DNA from 3 places in the Paenarthrobacter nitroguajacolicus genome. Region 3 is predicted to be linked to each of the others. Evidence: riboswitches for the same ligand, from Rfam matches in the RefSeq annotation. Region 3 holds a riboswitch; each other region holds the start of a gene.

Region 1 (3,267 bases), 430 kb from region 3:
CTCACCGCCACCCAGTTCGAGCTACTGCGCTACCTCATGGAGAACCCCAAACGAGTTGTCAGCAAAGCCCAGATCCTGGACCGTGTGTGGGATTACGACTTCGGCGGCCAGGCCAACATCGTGGAGCTCTACATCTCTTATCTGCGCAAGAAGATCGAAGCCGACCATCCCCCGATGATCCATACCATCCGGGGTGCCGGCTACGTCATCAAGCCTGCGGACTAGCCCTTGGGCACCCTCTCGCGAATGGCCAGGAAGTCCGGAGTGTCGGCCGGACAGACTCAGCTCAGTTGGCTCAATCCCTCCACCTGGCACCTGCGTACACGCTTGGTCCTGGTGGCCATGGCACTATTGATCGCCATTTGCGCTGCTGTGGGGGTGGTCAGCTACGCGTCCATGGACATGGTCTTCAACAGGCAGCTCGACAGGCAGTTGGAGCAGGCGTCCAGCCGCGCGAATGACTTCGGCAGGCCGCCGTCGAACTTTCCGTCATCCCCCGGCAGGCCGGATCCTTTGGAGGCGCGCGGGCAGGCGGCAGGCACGCTCAACGCGAGGATCGACGGCTCCACCGTGCGAAGCTCGGGTTTGATCGACGCCCAAGGTCACCGCGTCTCGCTCTCAGCAGACGATGAGCAGGTCCTGGTGTCGCTTCCCACGGACAACCAACCCGTGGACCGATCGCTGTCCAACGGCGATTACCGGCTTGTGGCAGTCGAAACCACTTATGGCGACGTGATTGTGACGGGCCTGCCGCTGGAGGACAAGCAGAGCGCAGAAGCCTCGCTGGTGTGGACCATGGTGCTGGTCTCGCTGGCTGGGCTGGTGGTGATCGGGCTCGTGGGAACGGTCATCATCCGCCGGACCATGCGTCCTCTTGAGCAGCTCTCCGAGGTGGCCACGAAGGTTTCGCGCCTGCCTCTCGACGCCGGCGAGGTGGCACTTGCGGTGCGCGTACCGCCGTCGGCATCCCACCCCGGAACGGAAGTGGGCAGCGTCGGCTATGCCTTGAACCAGATGCTGAACAACGTTTCGAGCGCGCTGGAAGCACGGCAGGAAAGCGAAACCAAGGTGCGCCAGTTCGTGGCCGATGCCTCGCACGAACTGCGGACTCCCCTGACCGCCATCCGGGGCTACACCGAGCTACTAAGGATGACGGAGAACTTCACCGAGGATGGCCGGAAGTCGCTGGCGCGTGTCCAAAGCCAGTCCGAACGCATGACCACCTTGGTGGAGGACCTTCTTCTACTGGCGCGGTTGGACGAGGGACAGCCTGTCAAAGTTGAGGACGTGGACCTGACACAGCTCGTGATCGAAACGGTCAGTGACGAGAAAGTCATGGCGTCGGATCACATCTGGCAGCTCCAGCTCCCTGATGAGCCCATCACTGTGCGCGGCGATGCCACCCAACTTCATCAGGTGCTGGGCAATTTGTTGTCCAATGCCCGCAAACACACGGATCCAGGTACTACCGTGGTCACAGGCGTCATGCTCTCCGCCGATGGCAGTGCCGTGGTGACAGTGACGGATAACGGCCCCGGAATTCCGAAAGACTTCCAAGGCAGGATCTTCTCCCGGTTTGCCCGCGCTGATGCCGCAAGATCGGGCTCTGAGGGCACCTCCGGACTCGGCTTGTCCATTGTGGAGGCCATCGTTTCAGCGCATGGCGGTAGCGTGGAAGTGACCTCGCGGCCGGGTCGCACGGAATTCACCCTCCGACTCCCTACCGTGAACACCGAAGGCCTATAACGAATCGGGCAAGGCGACTCACCGGCGTCGTGATCTCTGTTACCTAAATGTGACTTCTGTGGAATCCTCCTGTACCGTCGAAAGGGTGGGTCGTCCCTAGCAGGCCCACATCCGGGATGCGCCGAGCTCTGCCACTTCCCGGAGTCCGTTCTTTCTCCGAGGCAGAGACGGGGGACCCAGAGTCTCCGGGCCCAGGCCTTTTTGGCCGGCCCTTGGGGTGAAGCCGCAGCATGATGCGCGGCCGGATGACCTCATCCGAACCCGACAGCTAACTCCGCAGGCGCTGAGAGGTAATCACATGTCTGAATTTAACGATCAGACGCGCCCTTCCGCGCGTCGCCGCGACGAACACAACGCACCGCACACCAAGTCGCAGTCTGTCCTCAAGAACGCAGCCCGCCAGGGTAAGTCCGGCCACCGCATGTCCGTCGTAGCCGGTGTCGTGGCAGCTGCACTGGGCGTTGCATCGCTCGGAACCGCCGCAAACGCCGCACTGACCCTCCCCGAGGCCAGCCGCGTAGCCGGAACCCAGTCCAGTGCGCAGGTCAACACGAACAAGTCGGCCGAGATCTCCGCTTCCCTGGATGCTGCCGCCGAAAAGGGCGCAGCCGACAGGGCCGCCGCGGAAAAGGCAGCTGCTGACAAGGCTGCCGCCGAGAAGGCTGCCGCTGACCAGGCCGCAGCCGCGCAGGCCGCCGCCGAAAAGGCTGCCGCAGACCAAGCTGCCGCCCAAGCCGCCGCTGAGAAGGCTGCTGCTGACGCTGCTGCCAAGCAAGCCGCCGACGCCGCTGCTGCCGCCGCCGCCGCGGAAGCCGCAGCTGCTGCTGCCGCCCCCAAGGCCGTGGACGACCCCGCTGCTGCCAAGGCGTACGCACTGAGCATGCTTGGCAACTACGGCTGGGGCCCGGGCGAAATGACTGCCCTGAACACGCTGTGGGAGAAGGAATCGAACTGGAAGACCACGGCGATGAACGCTTCCAGCGGCGCCTACGGCATCGTCCAGTCCCTGCCTGCTTCCAAGATGGCTACCGTTGGTCCTGACTGGGAAACCAACTACCAGACCCAAATCAAGTGGGGCCTGAACTACATCAAGGAGCGCTACGGATCCCCGTCCGCCGCTCTGGGCTTCCACTTGGCCAACAACTGGTACTAAGCCAGACTGCTTGATTGCCGCGCCCGTTGCCGCCGTTCGCACCAGTACCCACTGGAGCGGATGGCGGGAACGGGCGCGGCTTTGCCGTTTCACAGGTGCGTGGCCGTAGAACGCTATGCCTCCGGTTCGGCCTTCACCGCTCCCCGCACGGCTGCGACGGACGCGGCGACATCCCCGGCGTCCGTAGTCCAATTGCTCACCGAAATCCGTAAGATCTCGCGGCCACGCCACGACGAACCGGACATCCAGACCGCGCCTTCGGCCATGAGCCGCTGGGTGATCCGGTGCGTACGGTCATCGCTTCCGAAACACACCGAGACCTGCGTGAACACGACGTCGTTGAGCACCTCCACGCCAGGGATCGAGGA
Region 2 (3,267 bases), 720 kb from region 3:
CTGACACGGCCCGGGCGCAGGAACCTGCAGCCGTCATAGTCCGCCACGTGGAATGCAAACGAATCGGATGCGACCGGAATTATCCAGAGTAATTCCAAATAAGCTAGGCTGGTGGTTGGCGTTCATGGGGCGGCGGTGCACACCGTCCGCCCTTGCTGGGGACGCGGTACGGTGGAGATTACGCAAGGAACTGCGTTCGAGGAGAGCTGAGCTGGATGACGGATCTGATCGATACCACTGAGATGTATCTTCGGACCATTTTGGAGCTTGAAGAAGAAAACATAGTGGCACTCCGGGCCCGCATTGCCGAGCGATTGCGCCACTCCGGACCCACTGTTTCCCAGACCATCGGACGCATGGAGCGCGACGGCCTGGTGATTGTGTCCAACGACCGCCACCTGGAGCTCACTGAAGTGGGCCGGAAACGCGCCACAGAGGTCATGCGCAAGCACCGCCTTGCGGAGCGCCTGTTGGCCGACGTTATTGGCTTGGACTGGGCCTATGTACACGATGAAGCGTGTCGCTGGGAGCATGTCATGAGTGAGCGCGTGGAGCGCCGGCTTTACGAGCTCCTGGAGCATCCCACAGAGTCTCCCTATGGCAACCCCATCCCGGGGCTTGAGGCGCTTGGTGGCCTCGCCAGCCAGCCCTTCCCCCGGCTGGATGTCAATCTGCTGCAGGCCATGGACGGCTACGCCACTGATTCCCGCGTTGTGGTCAGCCGCCTTGCGGAGCCCATCCAAGTCGAGCCGGAACTTCTCACCCAGTTGGATGAGGGCGGAATCCGTCCAGGCGCAACAGTGTCGCTGGAGCGCGTCGGTGAGTACATCTCGGTCCGCGTCCCGGGTATCGAGGGCGCCTTGGAGCTACCTCCTGAAGTTGCTGCGCACGTCTTCGTCTCCCTCAGCTGACCGGCACCGGGCCAGCACAGTGTCAAACCTCACTTTTGTGCGTTCGGCGCGCGTGTGACCTGCGGTTTTTCGAAATTGATGATAAGGGCCTCCTTCGCTTGCCCCGCTCCTGTTGATAACGAATTTATTACCAAGAGCCTTAATCCCCTATAGTTATCTACTAGCGCTGATACCAAAGCGTTACCTGATCCGGAGCCGAGCTCTGCCAGCGGATCAGGTGTGCCACCCACCACTGGCAGAGGCGGGGGAACCACAAGCGGCTGTCTAAAGAAGCAGCCTTGGGGTGAAGTCCGCAGCAGAAGTGCCCACGTATGCAAGTCCCTCTTGGGATACCTGTGTGCCGTGAGCGCCTCGTGCGGACCGGGTCTTTGTACTCTCTGACCCGAATCCGACAGCTAACTTCGCAGGCTTTTGAGAGAGGAACAGAGTTTGACATCGCAGAACGTCAGGGGTCGCCGCCGCGCGTCCGGCCCCGCTGCTGAGCTGCGGCCAGCCACCGTCGTAACGGAGATCCGGCCTCGCGACACCGAGCGTCAGGTGCGCCGCCGTAAGAGCCCGCTGCGCCAGGTTGCCGACTTCGCCGCTGCCAGCGGCGTCGGGCAGAAGGCCGGTGTTGCGCTTGCCGCCACCGGACTTGCCCTGACTGTCGGTCTGCCGGCCACGAGTCCCGTCATGGCCACTTCGGAATCAGGCCAGACTGAGTCTGCCCTCGCCGTCGCCGCCCCCACTGGCAGCCAGCCCGAGGTTTCCGCCGCCGCGTCAGCCAAGATCGACTTCAGCCGCGCCGCCGTCGCCACTTCTGCCGACCCCGATGGGAAGCTGAAGCAGCTGCTCAGCGCCCAGTCGACTGAGAGCATCCAGCGGGCCTCGTCCGTTGGCAGCATGGCCAGCCCCCTGGACACGCTCACCACGGCATCCCCTTTTGGTTACCGCATCAGCCCCCTCACGGGTGGCGCAGGTGACTTCCACCGTGGCCAGGACTTCGTTGCCCAGTGCGGCACGGCTGTGCACGCAGCGGCCACCGGCAAGGTTACGTTCGCCGGATGGCACGAGTACGGCGGAGGCAACCGCGTGGTCGTTGACCACGGCAATGGCCTCGAGACCACGTACAACCACCTGTCGTCCTTCACCGTCCAGGTAGGCCAGACCGTAAACCGCGGCGACACCGTCGCCCTGAGCGGCACCACGGGCGCTTCCACCGGCTGCCACCTCCACTTCGAGGTCCAGGTCAACGGTGAAGTTGTAGACCCCATGGGCTGGCTCTAAGCCAGTTGATGGTTGCCTCTCGCATTAGCGGGACGCCCCGTGACCTGAATGTGACATTCGCTTTCAAGTGTTGTAGCGTACAGAGCGCATCGGCTTTTTAGGGGGCCGGTGCACTTGAGTGGATTGCCTAGCTCTGCCACCTCTCAAGGTCCGTTCGCATAAATCGTCTGGCAGGGGCGGGGGAACCACTTCTGGCCTTCGAAAGAAGGCCTTGGGGTTAAGTCGCAAAAGCTTCCTTGGAAGCAGCGCGGCCGGATGACTCCCATCCGAATCCGACAGCTCACCTCGCAGGCATTGGGAGAGGCTACCTACGTGTCATCACGCACTACCCCTGCGCGCCATCGCGCCCAAACGGTTCGCACGAACCCGTTGAACACTCTTTCCAAGGCTGTTTCCTCCAACGCAGGAACCGTGGGCCGTCAGGCCGCCGTCCTTGCAGCAGCCTCAGGCCTCGTCCTCACCGTCGGCTTGCCGGCACAAGCAACAGACACCGACGTTTCCAAGTCGGAGGCCTCCAGCACCCAACAGCTGGTTGCTACCGCGGTGATTACCGCAGAACCGACAGCCACCGTTTCCTTCGAGAGCCCCACCGTGGCCACCCTGGAAGCCCCCAAGGTACAGCGCGCAGCGCAGGTTGCCGAGCGCGCAGCGGCCACCAGCGAAGAAACAGCGGAAGCAGTTACAGCAAAGTCTTCCGAGGCCAAGGATTCGGCCTCCAGTGCAGCTGCCTCCGGTCTCGCCGCCATTGCCTACACCGGCATCGGCTCTCCCTACGTTTGGGGCGGAACCACACCCAACGGTTGGGATTGCTCCGGCTTCACCCAGTGGGTCTACGCACAGGCCGGAATCAGCATCCCCCGCGTCAACGCCTGGACGGCCATGACGCCCACCAGCACTCCTGCTCCCGGCGACCTCGTCATGCAGAACGGCGGAGCCCACGTAGGCATCTACGTCGGCAACGGCATGATGATCAGCGCTTTGAACCCCGGCCAGGGAACGCTGCTGCACTCCGTAGCGTCCACCGGCACCTCCTCGTTCTACACCCTCCGCTAGAAAAATCCGGTTCGGGGTCGGCCGGCATTCCCCACAT
Region 3 (3,267 bases):
CCGGGGCGCCCCATTCGGTGAGCGTGGGGGCCACCAGGGACCAGCCGCGGGGGTTGACGTTGGTTCCGTCAAAGCTTGGGCCGATGTGCAGCGTGAATTCGAGGATGGCGGCCAGCGCAGTGGAGACCACGATGCCGATCAGGATGGCGCCGCGGACCTTTCGGACCACCAAGGCGATGGTCAGGATCAAGCCCACTGCGAAAACGAGTGTCGGCCAGCCCATGAGCTTTCCGTCCACGCCCAGGCCCAACGGAACGGTGGTGCCGGCAGCATCAGGGATGCGGCGGACGAAACCGGCGTTGACCAGGCCAATGAGTGCGATGAAGAGGCCGATGCCCACAACAATTGCCGTCTTCAGGGCCTCCGGAACCGCCTTGAACACGGCTGTTCGGAAACCGGTCAGCACCAGGATGAGCATGGTGATGCCGGACAGCACCACGAGCCCCATCATGTCCGGCCAAGTCAATCCGGGATGGGAAGCCACAGTGACTGCCACGAAGGCGTTGACGCCCAAGCCTGTGGCCACGGCAAACGGATGTTTGGCCCACGCGCCCATGAGGATGGTCAAGATGCCGGCAACGAACGCCGTGGTGGCTGCCACGGCCGTGAAGCCCAGCGACGCGCCACTCGAGTCGGGTCCGGAGAGGATCAGCGGGTTCAGCACCACGATGTAGCTCATGGCGAAGAAGGTCGCGAAGCCGCCACGGATTTCCCGCGAATACGTGGATCCACGTTCGGAGATTTTGAAGTAGCGGTCGATTGCAGAACCTTGTTTGAGCATGAAGGTCTCCGGGGATCGAGGGGAGTTTGCTCTCAAATCCTATGTTGTCCGGTGTGGGCCCTTTGAACCATTCGCCTAGTCTGTAAGGAAGCCAACACTAGGAGAAACCGCCCCATGCGTACCATCCGCCCGCTTCTGGCCGCCGTCGTCGCTGCCCTTGCTTTCGCGTCCGCTTTGCTGTTTTCCGCGGCTCCGGCGTCCGCGCACGACGTCGCCGAGTCAACCGCGCCAGCCAACGGTGCCAGCGTGGCGGAAGTCCCGGCGTCGGTCTCCATCACGTTCAACAACCGCCCGCTCGCGATTGGTTCCGGCGTCACCGTGACGTCCGGCGGTGAGAACTGGGCGGACGGTCCGGTCGAAATCATTGACAGCCAGGCTGTCCAAAAGCTTCGCGAGGGCGCTCCAGCTGGTGAATACACCGTGGTTTGGCGTGTAGTCAGCTCGGATTCCCACCCCATTGAGGGCACCTTCGCGTTCACGGCCGCCGCGGGAACCGCGACGACGGCGAGTGGCCCGGTTGGTGTCTCGCCGTCGGTGTCGGCGCCGTCAGCCGAAGTACCGACGGCGGGTACCGCAGCGCCGGGAACGGGCAGCAGCGAGCCTGCCGCTGACGCCTCCCAACCCTTCCCTTGGAGCATTGTCGGGCTGGCTGTTGTTGCTGTGGGTCTCGTTATTTACCTTGCTGTTACCGCACGGAAGAAACTCGCCGCTTCGAACAGCCCTGATGGCGATACTTCCGCGGAATAACGCGGTTTTCTACGTACCTGCGAATATCTCGAAACGGACACTGCGACACGCCAGAAGCCCACTTCCCGTTACTTAAATGTGACTTCGGAGGAATCATCGCGTACGGTAGTACCTGTGCCTGTTCCACGTAGCGGGCACTTCCGGCCTGATTGCCTAGCTCTGCCGCAGTCCGGAATCCGTTCGCAGACAAACCTACGGCAGAGACGGGGAACCCAATTTAGGCCGCTTTCGAGCGTGCCTTGGGGTGAAGTCACGAAGCTTCCGCTGAACAGCGGGGGATAGTGGCCGGGTGACTCCCATCCGAATCCGACAGCTAACCTCGCAGGCATCGGGAGAGGCTCTTTCATGTCTTCACGCATTCTTCGCGGCCGTCGTAAGGCGGACAGCGTACGTCCTAATCCGTTCATCTCCATCTCGAAGGCAGTAGCCAGCAACGCTTCCGGCGCTGGCCGCCAGGCAGCTGTTATCGCAGCAGCCTCGGGCCTCGTTTTGACCGGCTCCATTGCTGCTCACGCAGCTGAGGCTCCGGTTCAGCGCGACTCCAGCCCCGCAACGGTCGCTGAGACCGTTTCCGAGGCACCCACCAAGGTTGTTACCGCCCTGGCGACGGCTACCGTCAACTTCGAGCGTCCGGCCGTTGCTTCCGTAGCAGCTCCGGTCATCGAAAAGCCGGCTCCCGTTGTTGAGGCCCCTGTGGTCCAGAAGGCAGCCGTCACCACTGCTGCTGCAACAGCTCCCGTCGCCGCCCAGGCTGCGGTTGCTGCTCCTGTGGCTGCCGCACCGGCTGCCCCTGCTCCTGTAGCTGCTGCCCCCGCCGTTGGCGGCGTCAACGCAGCCATGGTTGCCTCGGCTTACGCACAGATCGGCGTCTTCCAGGACTGCACCGCCATGGTCGAGAAGGCTCTCGGCTCCGCTGGCATCCCGGTAGGCGACCTCGGTCCCATGCAGTTCATGAACTACGGCAAGGTCGTTAGCGATCCCCAGCCCGGTGACATGATCGTCCAGTCCGGCCACGTTGCTATCTACATCGGCAACGGCCAGGCAATCAGCGGTGGCATCAACGGCAACCAGACGGGCATCCACCCGATCAGCTGGTTGACCGCAACGGGTCCCCTGACCTACGTACGCGCTGGCGCATAAAGCCTCACGCTTCAGTTCAAAGGCCGGTGCCTTCAAAGACTATTGTCTTTGGAGGTGCCGGCCTTTGGCGTTAAGTTCTGTTTGTTAATGTTCAGCGGGGAAGAACGTTCAGCGGGGAACGTTCGACGGCGGGTCTATAGCCGCGTGGGCGGCGGGGCCCGTGCGGGCCCCTAGGCGTAGTGCCCCTAGGCGAGGGCGATGCCCGGACCTGCGGGCAGGGCAACTTTTGAGGAGATGGCTTGGCCCACTGCCTTGGCTTGCCGCAGCACTTCCTTAGGAGACGGCGTGATGAGGTCCCCAACGCCCACCAGGTGCATCCCTACCGCCCGCATGGCGGCCGCGAAGTTCTGGCCAACGGCTATCCCAAGTTCGGCGAGCATGCGCCGCAACTGGCTTTGGGCACAGCGCGTGACTACTACGTGGTCCGCCAGGAGGACACCGTTGGCTGTGTGGACTGCCCACTGGCGTGGAGTGGATTCGAGGGGGCCGGATACATGGAGTCCCGTTCTGAGGCCCGCTGTGGTCATGCTGGCGGCCAGCCCATATCCGATTTGCCGGGAGGGGTCCGAACCCAGGAAATCAAGGCGGACGGCGCGGGT

Evidence for each region. Region 3 has a riboswitch for cyclic di-AMP ahead of KCX59_RS02140 (NlpC/P60 family protein). Riboswitches for the same ligand answer to the same signal wherever they lie in the genome.
Region 1: it holds a riboswitch for cyclic di-AMP, as region 3 does, so the genes downstream of both, KCX59_RS04190 (hypothetical protein) here and KCX59_RS02140 (NlpC/P60 family protein) in region 3, are expected to answer to the same signal.
Region 2: it holds a riboswitch for cyclic di-AMP, as region 3 does, so the genes downstream of both, KCX59_RS05695 (M23 family metallopeptidase) here and KCX59_RS02140 (NlpC/P60 family protein) in region 3, are expected to answer to the same signal.

What each region holds. Positions count from the first base shown of each region.
Region 1 is NZ_CP073234.1:830,459-833,725, reverse strand. It holds gene KCX59_RS04200 (response regulator transcription factor) at 1-225, shown strand, start outside; gene KCX59_RS04195 (sensor histidine kinase) at 247-1,746, shown strand; cyclic di-AMP (ydaO/yuaA leader) riboswitch at 1,880-2,041, shown strand; gene KCX59_RS04190 (hypothetical protein) at 2,045-2,899, shown strand; gene KCX59_RS04185 (pyridoxal phosphate-dependent decarboxylase family protein) at 3,013-3,267, opposite strand, start outside.
Region 2 is NZ_CP073234.1:1,122,686-1,125,952, forward strand. It holds gene KCX59_RS05690 (metal-dependent transcriptional regulator) at 216-911, shown strand; cyclic di-AMP (ydaO/yuaA leader) riboswitch at 1,122-1,336, shown strand; gene KCX59_RS05695 (M23 family metallopeptidase) at 1,341-2,177, shown strand; cyclic di-AMP (ydaO/yuaA leader) riboswitch at 2,323-2,485, shown strand; gene KCX59_RS05700 (C40 family peptidase) at 2,490-3,230, shown strand.
Region 3 is NZ_CP073234.1:404,289-407,555, forward strand. It holds gene KCX59_RS02130 (NCS2 family permease) at 1-781, opposite strand, end outside; gene KCX59_RS02135 (copper resistance CopC family protein) at 896-1,528, shown strand; cyclic di-AMP (ydaO/yuaA leader) riboswitch at 1,703-1,870, shown strand; gene KCX59_RS02140 (NlpC/P60 family protein) at 1,874-2,668, shown strand; gene KCX59_RS02145 (FAD-binding protein) at 2,854-3,267, opposite strand, start outside.